DNA from 3 places in the Rhizobium sp. M1 genome. Region 1 is predicted to be linked to each of the others. Evidence: riboswitches for the same ligand, from Rfam matches in the RefSeq annotation. Region 1 holds a riboswitch; each other region holds the start of a gene.
The links. A riboswitch is a leader RNA that binds a small molecule or an ion and turns the genes downstream of it on or off. The one in region 1 is predicted to bind cobalamin.
Positions count from the first base shown of each region.

Region 1 (4,749 bases):
GGCACGGTGAATGCGGCAGAGGCGAAAAGCAATGCGGTCACAACTCTTTTCATAACTGTTCCCTTCCTGTGATCAGTTGTTGAGAAATAAAGCTTGTCGGCGCGGATGACGTCAGAATTCCTCCCAGGCGCCGGGAGCGGTGGCGACGGCGGCATTTCCTGCATGCCGCGGCGCGACGGCTCTCGGCTCGGGGCGAGAGTGACGAGCACTTGGGGAAACGGGCCTGGCTTGGCTTGCCGCAGACGCAGCGACGACGAACCTGCCGGCCGAATCCTGCAGCTGGCGTCCTTGCGAGAGCAGTTCCTGGCAGGCGGCATTGGTTTCCTCAACCATCGCCGCATTCTGCTGGGTCGCGTGATCCATCTGGTTGATCGCTCCATTGATTTCCTGCAATCCCGTCGCCTGTTCGCGGTAGGACTGAACAATGGACGCGATGCTGTCGCTGATGCGGTTGATCTGTTCCTCGATCTTCAGAAGGGCATCGCCGGTCTCGTTCACCAGTCCGACGCCGGCGGCAACCTCCTGGCCCGACACGTTGATCAGGTTCTTGATTTCCTTTGCCGCATTCGCCGACCGCTGCGCGAGTTCACGAACCTCTTGGGCGACAACCGCGAAACCTTTGCCGGCCTCGCCGGCGCGCGCCGCCTCGACGCCGGCATTCAGCGCCAGCAGATTCGTCTGGAATGCAATTTCATCGATGACCCCGATAATGCGGCCGATCTGGCTGGAGGAGGTTTGGATTCTGTCCATCGCTCCGATTGCGTCGCGCACGACTGTCGCCGATACGTGGGCGCTGCGTTTCGTCTCTTCGACCAATTCTCCCGCTTTTTCAGCGCGCTGCGATGATGTCTTGACCGTCGTGGTCACTTCATCCAGTGCAGCGGCGGTCTGCTCGAGTGCTGCCGCCTGCTGCTCGGTCCGCTTGGCGAGCTGATCTGCGGAGGAGGCCAGTTCGCTCGATCCGCCTTCAACCGCGACAGAGGCGATCTTGATCTCCGTCAGCGCGGCCGCAACGGCCTGGACCATGTTGTTGAAATCCTGCCGCAACTTATCGAATTCGGGACCGAGATCGGCAAGCTGGACCGAGAAGTCGCCGGCGGCGAGCTTTTCCAATGCATTGGCTAGGGTGGTCATCACTAGCCGCTGCCGGCTGCTGGCTTCTTCCGTCAACGATGCGTTGCGTGCCCGTTCGGCGTCGAACGAGGCGCTCTGCTCGGCAGCGGCCTGCTCTCTTTCGACCTTCGCGATCGCCTCGTGACGGAACACCTCTAGCGCCCGCGCGAGAAAGCCGATTTCATCGCCATTCTCCTTATAGGTGACGGGGGAGGCCAGATCGCCTTGCTGCAGCGCCCCGATGCGTTCGCTGAGGATTCTGAGGGGGCGGCCAACGAGGCTGCGCATGGCGAGAAGAAAGGCGATGACGGCGAGGGCGGTGATGACGGACTGCGTGAGCAGCGAAACCAGAACCTTCTGCTTGACCGCGGAAGCGATCTTTTCGACAGACCAGTTGGTGACGATGTAGCCGGTTGTCTTGCCTGATTTGTCCAACGGCAGCGGTGCGATAATCGTGACCAAACCGGCGGATATGCCGCTATCGTCGATTGTCGTTTTATCGGGCTTCGCACCGAGGCGCTTCGCCAGATCGGCTGGCGCGGGCAGACCGGCAATGCCGTCGCGTGTCCACGTATCGACGGCAGCGGGCTCGGCGTTGAATGCGGCAAACTGCACGAGATCGAGCGAGGGATCGTCGCGGTAGAGCGAATAGGCCTCGCGAACCGCATTCGCCTTGCCCCATTTCACGCCGCCTGCGGCCAGAGATGCAAACTGCTCCACATCCTTCGACCAGTTTGCCTTGGCGCCGTCGATCAGGGCGCGGGTTTCATACATCCACGTATAGGTGGCCAAGGCGGATATGCCGCAAAGATTGACGGCAACGATAATCGCCGCCAGCTTGGCTGTCAGAGGCATCGTCTTCAAGAAATGGAACATCCGCGGGGCCTGGAATTGCGGCTCGGTCGGATATTTGCGACCGGCATATCAACACGGGCATCCACGCTGACGGTTACATCAAGAGCGATCATGCCCATGTCCGAGCTGCAACCCAAAACGCGCGAAAACAGTGTGTATTTGATGTGTGAATAAATCATAAAGTAGAATGGGATCGAGGGCACACGCAGGTTGTTTCGCTCTCGCACGGTCGGCCGGTGCTTGCTGCCGCGTCGCTTTCCTGAAATAGATGCTTCGTCAGGTGCCCGCTCTTCAGGCGGGAGAATCGGGAATCCGGTGCAAGGCCGGAACGTGCCCAACGCTGTAAGGCTGACGCCCGCCGCTTCATCACGCCACTGGCTTTTGCCGGGAAGGCTGCGGCAGGCGGATGACGCCAAGTCAGAAGACCGGCCTGGCAAGATAGACCCAACCCGCGCGGACGGCGGGCGGTTGCGTTGTTGGGGATTTGACGATGCGACCCTTTGATGAGGATGCCGTTTCAGCGGCGTCCGGTTTTTCTCTCGCCGAACGCGAGGCCGTGTATCACGCGATCATGACGCGACGCGATGTTCGCAGCCAGTTCCTGCCCGATCCGTTGCCGGATGACGTCGTGGCGCGGCTTCTGAGCGCCGCCCATCACGCTCCCTCCGTCGGCTTCATGCAGCCGTGGAACTTCATCCTGGTGAAAAGCGAAGCCGTGCGAGCACGCGTCCGGGACGCTTTTGCGAAGGCCAACGAGGAGGCGGCACTGATGTTCGACGGCGAACGGCGGCAGGCGTACCGCTCCCTCAAGCTCGAAGGCATCGTCGAGGCGCCGCTCGGCATATGCGTGACCTGCGACCCCACGCGCAGCGGCAGCGTCGTTCTGGGCCGCACGCACAATCCACGGATGGATTCCTATTCGACGGTCTGCGCCATCCAGAACCTCTGGCTCGCGGCGCGCGCCGAAGGAATCGGCATTGGCTGGGTCAGCATCTTTCGCGAAGGCGAGCTGAAAACCATTCTCGGCATACCCGATCATATCGAGGTGGTCGCCTGGCTCTGCGCCGGCTTCGTCGACCGGCTTTACGACGAGCCGGAGCTCTCCGTCAAAGGCTGGCGGCAGCGGCTGCCGCTCGAGGAGCTCGTCTTCCACGATGGCTGGGGACGGAGCGAGCCGTAGCGGTCACTGCTGTTGCGGCTGCGGGCCCGGTGTTGCCGGGTTGGCGAGATCGATCGAACCCTGGTCGCCCGCCAGAAACTGCGGTCCGACCTGCCGGACCTTGTTTTGCGCAGGGTCATAGGGACGCTCCGGGACGGACGGCTGGGGTGCCGTTGGCGCAGCCGCGGTATCTTTCGCCGGCGGATTGGTGCGGATCGTGGTGATCGATCCCTGCTGCGGCGGTTCGCTCAGGGCCTGCTTGTCGCGCATCTCTTCGTAATAGGCGGCGAGATTGCAGGCGCAGGCATTTTTCTCGCCGGGCGCGCGGTTCTTGTAGGCGAAGGCGTTCTGCATGGCGCTGTAGGGCGTGCCGGTTGCCACCGAAATCATGTTCGAGGCTTCGGTGCTCCTCACGTCTCGATAGAAAAGCTCGGTCTCGATGCCGGGACACATCTTGGCGCAGGTCTCAGCATCGCGGCCGAAATCGACCGAGGTGGTGTTCGAACTGATCGGGAAGAAGCCGCCGTCGCAGCTGCGCACGCAGATGGTGCTGACCGGCGAAAGCATCTCGGTCCTCGGCAGGCCGTAACGCGGGTCGAACTCTTCACCGCCGCCGAGCGGAATGAAGGTGTCGGCGCGCATCGCCTGTTCCTCGATGCTCGGGGCAGGGTCGTTGGCGCTGCGCTCGGACGGGGCGTAGAAATTCTCGCTGTTGCAATCATTGCGCTCAAGAGCAGCCATCAGTTCGCGGCGCCCGCCGTCATCACCGCCGCCCTGACCGCGCAGTTCGGCGCGGCGATCCTGGAGATACCGGATATTGTCGATCATCCGGGCTTCAGCCTGCGAGAGCTCATCACAATAATCGGCATTCTCGCCGCCGATCACCACCATGCTGCCCGAGGTGCAGCCGTAGCTGCGCAGGTCGTTGCGGACCTTGCGCAGCTCGAGGTTCTGCTCGGCTATGGCACTGGCAAACTGGCGCGCTTCCGGACCATTACCGTTGCCGATCGATCGCGGCAGGTCGGCGAGGCGGCCGCGCAGGTCGTCGCAGATGGCGCTCGTCTGCGCGGTGACGGGCGTCGCGAAGGCAAGGAGAAGCGCAAGAGACAGGTTTCGGCGTTTCACGGCGTCGTCCCGGAATGAGCAAAACGGTCGATGGGTCGAGTGCGACGTCACTTCGCCGCGCGTTTCCTCTTAGCGTGTTTCTCTTAATAAGCTCAGAGAAATTCTTAGCGTATTTTCGTGATCTTATCCAGCAGAGGCCGGCGATTCCCCGGATGGACCGCGTCGCGCCTGAAGTCGCTCGCGGACAGATCCGGTCGCGGACTGTCAGCTCTGCTTCGAGCGGGCCATTTCGGCACGCATCCAGCTTGAGTCTCCCCATGTCGAGAGCCAGATCATCAGATCGGTGAGTGCGGCGACGACGGGCAGGAGCAGTGTGTGGCTCATTCCGCGTGCTGTCTGGTTTTTCTCGGCCTCCCTGAGATGAGCCAATTCTTCCTCTTGAATGGAGGCGATAAGGCCATGAAGCTCGGGGTCACCGGCCTCCAGAAAAGCCAATTGATCCTCAAGGTGACGGTGAACGGTGCTTTCGACCGCCTCGGTACAGATCCAGACCATGT
Region 1 is NZ_NWSW01000018.1:34,405-39,153, forward strand. Features, by position in the region: gene CO655_RS18505 (hypothetical protein) at 1-53, opposite strand, end outside; gene CO655_RS18510 (HAMP domain-containing methyl-accepting chemotaxis protein) at 112-1,989, opposite strand; cobalamin riboswitch at 2,230-2,417, shown strand; gene bluB (5,6-dimethylbenzimidazole synthase) at 2,459-3,148, shown strand; gene CO655_RS18520 (DUF2865 domain-containing protein) at 3,152-4,252, opposite strand; gene CO655_RS18525 (demethoxyubiquinone hydroxylase family protein) at 4,457-4,749, opposite strand, start outside.

Region 2 (4,749 bases), on a different contig from region 1:
GGCGAGGTTTTCTACGGAAATGTCGGCGCTCACGGCAGACTGGACTTCACGGTGATCGGCAGAGCCGTCAACGAGGCTTCGCGGCTGGAAAAGCTGTGCGGAATGCTTGAGCAGCCCCTGCTGCTGTCGGAGAGCTTCGCGGCGACCTGTGCCGTGCCCTGTGACTATCTCGGGTCTTTCGAGCTGCGCGGCGTTTCGAAGAGGGCCGACGTCTTCAAGCTTGCCGGCGCCGCCTCGTAGCGGCTCAGATCTCGCCCGATACCTCGCGGCGGCGGCGATCGAGTTCTTCGCTGTAGCGGCGCAGCGTGTGGCTTTCGCTGAGCTGGCCGACCACCTTGCGCTCGATCAGATTATTGACGACGGCAAGCGCTTCGCTTTCGCTCTTGTCGAAGATCGCCGCCGCCTGCCTGGCGTTCATCTGCGGCTGCAGGAAGTCATTGCGGTAGCGGACGAAATCGGCAAGCGTCTGGCCCTCGTCCTGGACATCGGTCGGGTTGGCGTAGATTTCGGGCACCAGCACGAGCCCTGCATATTTGTCGTTTTCCTCGACGAGAATGACACGCTGGGTCGAGCCGATCGGGAAGGCCGTCTTGAACTCCTCCAAGGAGATGCTCGCCTTTGCTGTCTTGACGTCGGCGCGCATCAGCTTGTTCACCGTCAGGTTGCGGATCCAGCCGACGTCGTGGGCGCTGCGGATGCTTTCGCCGCGCAGATGGAAGCGCCAGGTGGCGAAGGAATAGCCGAAGGTCGAGCGCACGACGAGCGAGGAGGTGATGACGGCGGCAAGCACCAGCGCCGTGATCGGAAAATCGCCGGTGATCTCGAGCGCCAGGAAGGTCATCGTCAGCGGTCCGCCAATGACAGCGACGGCGAGCGAACTCATCCCGACCACGGCATAGATGACCGGCGTCAGCGTGGCATCGGCGAAATAGGGACCGCAATAGGCAAAGAGCTTGCCGAGCAGGGCGCCCATGAACAGCGAGGCGAAAAACAGGCCGCCCCTGAAGCCGGAACCGATCGAAATTGCCGAGGCCAGCGATTTCAGCAGAAAGAGGCTGATCAGGGCCGGGATCGTCACGTCGCGGGAAAGGTTGAGGTGCAGTGCGCCGTGACCGGCCGATAGCACCTGCGGCGAGATCATCGCGAGAAGTCCGACGATGATGCCGCCGAGCGCCGGGCGAAAGGGCGGGGCGATCGAGCTTTTGCGCGCAAGCTCCTCGACGAAGGCCACGCCCTGCATGAGAAGAATGCCAACGCCGGCGCAGAAGACGCCGAGCAGCAGCGCCGGGACATAATCGGCTGGAACGACGGAGCCGAAACTGCCGATATCGATGGTGAAATCGCCTTCGGCAAGCAATCTCGCGATGAGGGTGGAAACGAGGGCGGAGACGACGACCGGGGTCAGCGAGATGATCGTATAGGTGCCGATGATCAGCTCGAAGGCGTAGAACGCGCCGGTCAGCGGCGCGTTGAAGGCGGCGGCGATGGCGCCGGCCGCACCGCAGCCGACGAGAATGCGCAGGTCCGAGCGGCGCAGCTGCAGCTTCAGGCCGAACTTGGAGGCAATGCCGGCGGCAAGCTGGGTATAGCCGGCCTCTAGGCCGACGGAGGCGCCGAAGCCGTTGGAGATCAGGTTCTGGACGGCGACGATGATGCTGTCGGTCAGGGAGAGACGGCCACCATGCAGCGCATTGGCCTCGATCGGATCGACCATCGGCTTCTTGCGCCGTTTGGCGAGCACCAGGAGCAGCATGCCGAGCAGAACGCCGCCGACGACCGGCGCGGTGAGCAGCAGCATCTTGTCCTCGATGACCGACGCGCTCAGCCTTTCGGTGTCGGCGATGCCGAAGACCAACTGGTGCAGCTCATTGGAAACGTAGCTCATGCCGGTGACGGCAAGCCCCGAGGCGATGCCGACGACGGCGCCTGCCAGCGACAGGCCGACTTCGCTGCGGCGGGTCAGCGCGCGCAGCCGTCCCGGGTCGAAGAAAACACGCAGCGCGCGGAAACGGCGCCGATCCAATTTCATAAGCATGGCTAGACAACTAGGCGGGGAGAGGCCCGGTCAAGGGCGGCGGTGCTGTCCGCTTGCGATGCAATTGCGGCGAAAAGCCGGCGCGGGGGACAAATTTTTATGATGTAAGTCTCTGATTAAAGACGATGTTTTCGGTAGAGTAAGTCGTATTGTTGGAAGCTTTCTATCCCCGCCCGTCGCCTCGGGCGTCAACGCCGGTTGACTCTATCCTCTGGCTTGCCTAACCATCCCTCAACGGATGGTCGCCTGACCATCCTGACATAACGGATGGTTCCGGATCGGCAGTTGCCCTTCCGGATGAAAAGGGAATGTGACGGGGCGGACCCAAGCCGGGCGCCTTCATCACAGCCGACCCCGCGACTGTAGAGCGGTCAGGGTCTTCCATCCGGCATCGAGCCCTTCCGGCCGGCGGCCTGCAGTCGTGCAGGCAAGCGGGACGGGTGATGTGCCGGAAAAGCCACTGGAAATGCATGGTGATCAACCGGGGTCGGACGCCTCTATTTCTACGAATCGTCCACCTTTTCACCGATGCAGCCGGGAAGGCGAGGCGGATCCGCCGGCACGATCAGGGGCGACCGGTTTCCGGTCCGCCCCGATCGCGGCCGATAACCGCGAGCCAGGAGACCTGCCTTCCGTGCCGGGCGAAAAGCCCACCCTGGGTAAGAGACCCGCTGCCAGCACGGAGGTTGTTTTGGCTGAACGTTTGAATTCGGCGCGGCCTGGTGCGGCAGATGGCGGGCTTTCGGCCTCCTGCGTCGAGTATGTGGCACCCCCCTCTGTCCTGCCGGACATCTCCCCCAGAAGGGGGGAGATCGGATCGGCGCACCGGCTTCCCCAAACAATCGATGTTGGGCGAAGGTCATGCCACTTGCCGATCTCCCCACCTGTGGGGGATATGTCCGGCAGGACAGAGGGGGGTATTACGTCCTCGTCGGCCAACTATAGTATACGCGGAGCAAATCGAAGCACCGCTCTCCGTAGCGGGAGTGTCGCGGCATGACCGATCTCGTCGCCAATTCCACCCTCGTCCTCGGTGGCGCGCGCTCTGGGAAATCCCGCTTCGCCGAAAACCTCGTCACATCGAGCGGCCTCGGGTGCCATTACATCGCGACCGGCCGGGCATGGGACGAGGAGATGCAAGCGCGTATCGACCAGCACAGGGCTGATCGCGGCCCGTCCTGGACAACGCATGAGGAGCCGCTCGATCTTGTCGGCAAGCTTGCGGCCATCGACGGCGAGGACCGTGTGGTGCTCATCGACTGCCTGACGCTCTGGGTCACCAACCTGATGATGGAAGAGCGTGACATGGCAGCGGAATTTGCAGGGCTCGTCGATTTCGTGGGGCAAGCAAAGGCGCGGCTGGTCTTCGTCTCCAACGAAGTCGGGCTCGGCATCGTGCCGGAAAATCGCATGGCGCGGGATTTTCGCGATCATGCCGGCCGTCTCCACCAGATGATCGCGGCGAAGGCCGCCGAAGTCTATTTCATCGCGGCAGGCCTGCCGCTGAAAATGAAGGGTTAAAGTTTCATGAACCAGAAGATTCCCGCAACCGTCATCACCGGCTTTCTCGGTGCCGGCAAGACGACGATGATCCGCAACCTGCTGACCAATGCCGGCGGCAACAAAATCGCGCTCATCATCAACGAGTTCGGCGATCTCGGCGTCGATGGCGACGTGCTGAAGGGCTGCGGCGCCGAAAACTGCAGCGAGGACGACATCATCGAGCTGACCAATGGCTGCATCTGCTGCACCGTTGCCGACGATTTCATTCCGACGATGACAAAGCTGCTCGAGCGCGAACAGCGGCCCGACCATATCGTCATCGAAACCTCGGGCCTCGCCTTGCCGCAGCCGCTGGTCGCCGCCTTCAACTGGCCTGACATCCGCACCCAGGTGACCGTCGACGGCGTCATCACCGTGGTCGACAGCGCGGCTGTCGCTGCCGGCCGCTTTGCCGACGACCACGATGCCGTCGAGGCGGCGCGCAGCGAGGATGAATCGCTCGATCACGAAAGCCCGATCGAGGAGCTGTTCGAGGATCAGCTCACCTGCGCCGATCTGATCGTGCTCAACAAGACCGATCTGATCGATGTGGCCGGTCTCGGCCGCGTGCGCGACGAGGTCGCTTCCCGCACCCAGCGCAAGCCCGTGATGATCGAGGCGAGAAACGGCGAGGTGCCGGCCGGCATCCTGCTCGGCCTCGGTATCGGCACGGAGAATGATCTCGCCAACCGCAAGTCGCACCACGAACTGGAGCATGAGGACGGCACGCCGCACGATCACGACGAGTTCGACAGCTTCGTCGTCGAGCTCGGCCCGATCGTCGATGTTGCCGGCTTCGTCGAGCGGCTGAAGACGATCATCGCTGCCCACGACGTGTTGCGTCTCAAGGGCTTTGTCGACGTTTCCGGGAAGCCGATGCGCCTGCAGCTTCAGGCGGTCGGCAGCCGCATCGATCACTATTTCGATCGTGCCTGGGCAGCCGGTGAAAGGCGCGCCACGCGCCTCGTCGTCATCGGCCTGCATGAGATGGATGAGGACGCCGTGAGAACGGCGATCGAGGCGCTGGCTTAACCGATGCATCTGCTTCTGGCCCAGCAGGGAACGATCAGCGACGGCGAGGAGGCAATCGACCTCGGGCAGACGCCGGGCGATATCCTGTTCCTGTCGGCCGCCGACAGCGAGCTGGCGGCGATCGCGGCCGCCCATCGCGC
Region 2 is NZ_NWSW01000019.1:55,557-60,305, forward strand. Features, by position in the region: gene CO655_RS19450 (adenylate/guanylate cyclase domain-containing protein) at 1-240, shown strand, start outside; gene CO655_RS19455 (chloride channel protein) at 245-2,035, opposite strand; cobalamin riboswitch at 2,287-2,683, shown strand; gene cobU (bifunctional adenosylcobinamide kinase/adenosylcobinamide-phosphate guanylyltransferase) at 3,032-3,556, shown strand; gene cobW (cobalamin biosynthesis protein CobW) at 3,563-4,609, shown strand; gene cobN (cobaltochelatase subunit CobN) at 4,613-4,749, shown strand, end outside.
Region 2: it holds a riboswitch for cobalamin, as region 1 does, so the genes downstream of both, cobU (bifunctional adenosylcobinamide kinase/adenosylcobinamide-phosphate guanylyltransferase) here and bluB (5,6-dimethylbenzimidazole synthase) in region 1, are expected to answer to the same signal.

Region 3 (4,749 bases), on a different contig from region 1:
CGCCGAGCGACAACGTCTTGATACGGATCTTCTCGTCGGCATTTTCGCGCTTCGTGTCGAGGAAGCGCATGATGTCGGGGTGATGGGCGTTGAGATAAACGGCGCCGGCTCCCTGACGGGCACCGAGCTGGTTGGCATAAGAGAACGAGTCTTCGAGCAGCTTCATCACCGGAATGATGCCCGAGGACTGGTTCTCGATCTGCTTGATCGGCGCGCCGGCCTCACGGATGTTCGTCAGCGACAGCGCCACGCCGCCGCCGCGCTTCGACAATTGCAGCGCCGAATTGATCGACCGGCCGATCGATTCCATATTGTCCTCGACCCGTAGCAGGAAGCAGGAAACCAGTTCGCCGCGCTGCTTCTTGCCAGCGTTGAGGAAGGTCGGGGTCGCCGGCTGGAACCGGCCTGAAATGATCTCGTCGACCATGTCGCGGGCAAGAGCCTCGTCGCCGCGCGCCAGGGTCAGCGCCACCATGCAGATGCGGTCTTCGTAGCGCTCGAGATAGCGTTTTCCGTCGAAGGTCTTCAGCGTATAGCTGGTGTAATATTTGAAAGCGCCGAGGAAGGTCGGGAAACGGAATTTCCTGGCATAGGCCTGATCGAACAGGTCGCGGACGAAATTGAAGGAATACTGATCGAGTACCTCCTGCTCGTAATAGCCCTCGGTCACGAGGTAATCGAGCTTTTCCCTCAGATTGTGAAAGAACACCGTGTTCTGGTTCACATGCTGCAGGAAGTACTGCTTCGCCGCCAGGCGATCCTTGTCGAGCTGGATCCTGCCCTCATGGTCATAGAGGTTCAGCATGGCGTTCAGCGCGTGATAGTCGAGCGTTTCCGCCGCTTTCAAAGGACGTTCGCCGGCGGGATGAGCAAAAGTGTTATGCGATTTTGCGCCCGCATCCCGCGTCAGAGTTGTTCCCGTGTCCAAAATCGTTCCATTCCGTGTTTGACGTTGGCGACATCCTCGGCCGTGCCCATGAGCTCGAACCTGTAGAGGTAAGGCACCTGGCATTTGCGCGAAATCACGTCGCCGGCGAGCCCGTATGTCTCGCCGAAATTGCTGTTGCCCGCGGCAATCACGCCGCGGATGTGTCCTCGGTTCTCCGCATCGTTCAGGAAACGGATCACCTGCTTGGGAACGGCACCCTTGCCACCGTCGCCGCTATAGGTCGGTACGATGAGAACGAAGGGTTCGCGGATAGGGAACGCCTCTGCGCCGCTTGAGGGAATGCGCGCCGCGCGCAATCCGAGCCTGGCGACGAAGCGATGGGTATTCTCCGATCGGCTGGAATAATAGACGAGCAGCCCCATCGCCGTTTTCCGGTCAGGAGAGCGCGCTGATCATATCGGGACGGAAACCCGCCCAATGCCGCTCGCCGGCGATGACGACGGGCGCCTGCATGTAGCCGAGGCTGCGGACGCGATCGAGCGCTTCGGCATCCTGCGAGATATCGACGATATCGTAATCAACGCCCAGGCGGTCGAGGGCGCGATAAGTGGCGGTGCATTGGACGCAGGCAGGTTTGCTATAGACGGTAACGCTCATCATCTTCCTCGTGATATCAAAGAATTCAGGACGCAATACTGGGATCGGGCGCCTTGCGACGTCCGGGGCAACGCTTGATGGTGATCTGGCAAAGTCGGCGCTTTAAACGCCCGATACGATCCCTTTCGGGATTTGCGCGGGCGGCGGCCTTGATCTTCTCGACATGACTTCAACCCGAAGTGCTCATGCGGACGTTCGGGGCAGCGCAACAGGCGCGGATCATTCCGCTTCATGCACGCGACCTTCCGGACACCCCGCCCGTGGACATCTAGTTCAAGGCAGGTCTCCTGACTTGCGGGTCGAAGCACCCTGCCCCAGCCTTCCCGGAGCATCATGCTCCAGTGACCTGAAATCGGACAGTTGCTCGCCGCTTACAGTTGCGGGGGCAGCTCCGGCCTTGTTGCGCCGTCATGGCGAAACGCACCGTATTCCCGTCTTAGCCCGCGATCCTGACGAATCGAAGGAACCTTGAACACTAGATATAGTACGCGAATCCAAAATCACGTCAACGGATGGTTTGTGCATTGCGTTACGGCAGGTTTGAAATCACTGCGTTCCTGTGAAAAACATGGATAAGGAAGACTTAACGAATGCAGGCTGTGGAGAAGGTCGGATGAAGAGAGCGAGCCTATAGCCACTCTCAATTTGATGACCAACCTCCCTCTCCGCGTCATCCTCGGCCTTGTGCCGAGGATCTGCTGCCTATCGATCGGAGGCAGATGCCCGGGACAAGCCCGAGCATGACGAAAGAGGGGTTGGCGCCCCTTATCAGCGGTCTACGCCACTCTTCAGGTGACGAGCGCCGCAGGGACGACATCGGGTGTTATGTCCTTACTCGAAGCAGCCTGAGCGCGTTGATCGTCACCAGCACGGTGGCGCCGGTATCGGCGAGAATCGCCGGCCAGAGACCGGTGATGCCGGCAATCGTCGTCACCAGGAACACCGCCTTCAGCCCGAGGGCGATGGTGATGTTCTCTAGGATATTGCGCATCGTTCGTTTGGAAAGTTCGATCATCCGCGCCACGTCGCCGACGCGCCCGTGCAGCACGGCGGCATCGGCCGTCTCCAGCGCCACATCGGTGCCGCCGCCCATGGCGATGCCGATATCGGCGGCGGCCAGCGCCGGAGCGTCGTTGATGCCGTCGCCGACCTTGGCGACGATGAAACCCTGACGCTTCAATTCGCCGACGACCCGCTGCTTATCCTCAGGCATCATTTCGCCGCGCCAGTCGATGCCGAGCATGCCGGCAACGGCTGCCGCCGTCCGCCTGTTGTCACCTGTCAGCATCATTGCCTTGACGCCGGCCGATCCGAGCGCGGACAGCCCGGCCTCGGCATCCGCGCGCGGCTCGTCGCGCATGGCGATCAGGCCGGCCGCAACGCCATTGACGAGCAGCACGGATACGCTCTTGCCCTCGTCGTTCAGAACAGCAATGCGTGCATCCTTTTCGCCATCGAGTGCTCCGCGCTCGCGGGCCGCGGATGGCGACAGCAGGTCCAGCGTCTCACCGCCGACTTTGCCGCTGACACCCTTGCCCGGCAGCGCTTCCAGCTCGAAGGCCGGCGGCACGGGGACGCCGTCCGCCCGAGCACGGTTGAGGATCGCCAGCGCCAAGGGATGGCTGGAGCCCTGCTCCAGCACCGCCGCACGCGACAAGACCTGCGCCTCGCTCAATCCGAAGGCAACGATATCAGTCACCTGAGGCTTGCCTTCCGTCAGCGTGCCTGTTTTGTCGAAGGCGACCATCGTGACCTTGCCGAGCGTTTCCAGCACCGCGCCGCCCTTCATCAGCAGCCCGCGCCGCGCGCCTGCTGACAGCGAGGCGGCAATCGCCGCCGGCGTCGAAATGACGAGCGCGCAGGGGCAGCCGATCAGCAGGATGGCAAGGCCCTTATAGATCCATTCACCCCATGACCCATCGAACAGCAGCGGCGGGACTGTCGCCACCAGTGCTGCGACCACCACCACGCCGGGCGTGTAATAGCGCGAAAACCGGTCGATGAAACGTTCGGTCGGCGCCTTCGATTCCTGCGCTTCCTCCACCAGCTTGACGACGCGGGCGATGGTATTGTCGGCCGCGGCCGCCGTGACGCGTATCCGGAGCACAGAATCGCCATTCACGGTTCCGGCAAAGACGATGGCATCGACACCCTTGCGCACCGGCGTGCTCTCGCCCGTCACCGGCGCCTCATCGATGGCGCTCTCGCCGGAGACAATGACACCGTCCGCCGAGATGCGGTCGCCGGGACGCACCATGATGATCGCGCCGACGGCGAGGCTTTCCGCCGGCACCTCCCGCGTCTGGCCATTGTCTTCGAGCAACGCATTCTTCGGCACCAGGGCCGTCAGCGACTGGATGCTTTCGCGCGCCTTGCCGGCCGCCACCCCCTCCAGCAGCTCGCCGACGAGAAACAGAAAGACGACGGTCGCTGCCTCCTCGCCGGCATTGATGATGACGGCGCCGACGGCGGCGATCGTCATCAGCATCTCGATCGAAAACGGTGTGCCCGATCGAGCCGCCATGATGGCGCGACGCGCGATCGGCACCAGCCCGACCAGCATGGCGATGACGAAGGCGTAGGATGCGACCGCAGGCACGAGATGGCCGATGGCATAGGCGGCGATTAGCGCTGCACCCGAGACGATGGTCAATCGACCCTTCCGGCTTTGCCACCAGGAACCGGTCATCGGCGCATGGTCACGCCCATGCAGCCCCTCGATTTTCTTTTTGCCATGATCGTGACCTGCGTGATCATGATCATGGTCGTGACCGGCATGATCGCCGTGGTCGTGATGATCGTGCGGGCCGTGATCTTGTGCCGGCGCCGCGCTTCCGGTAAGGGGCGAAACCGAATAACCGAGCCCCGTCACCCTCTTCTCGATCACCTTGAGGTCGCTGCTGCCGTCATGCCGGACGGTCATCGTGCCCGCCACCACCGAGACGGACACATCGGCGACACCCGCCACGCGCCTGACCGCCGTGTCGATCTTGGTCGCACAGGCGGCGCAATCCATGCCGCCGACCCGGTATCGTGTCTCGCTCGTCTCAGCCATGATCCGCTTCCTTGTCAAACAGAAGCATCCCTCCTACATCCTCTAGCGACTAGAGGTGCAAGAGGAAAATCATGAAAAAGATCACGATCGGCGAAGCCGCTCGCCGGAGCGGAGTCAAAGTGCCGACGGTGCGTTATTACGAGAGCAT
Region 3 is NZ_NWSW01000056.1:1,345-6,093, forward strand. Features, by position in the region: gene nrdE (class 1b ribonucleoside-diphosphate reductase subunit alpha) at 1-928, opposite strand, end outside; gene nrdI (class Ib ribonucleoside-diphosphate reductase assembly flavoprotein NrdI) at 907-1,311, opposite strand; gene nrdH (glutaredoxin-like protein NrdH) at 1,325-1,546, opposite strand; cobalamin riboswitch at 1,806-2,032, opposite strand; gene CO655_RS31095 (heavy metal translocating P-type ATPase) at 2,370-4,601, opposite strand; gene CO655_RS31100 (helix-turn-helix domain-containing protein) at 4,673-4,749, shown strand, end outside.
Region 3: it holds a riboswitch for cobalamin, as region 1 does, so the genes downstream of both, nrdH (glutaredoxin-like protein NrdH) here and bluB (5,6-dimethylbenzimidazole synthase) in region 1, are expected to answer to the same signal.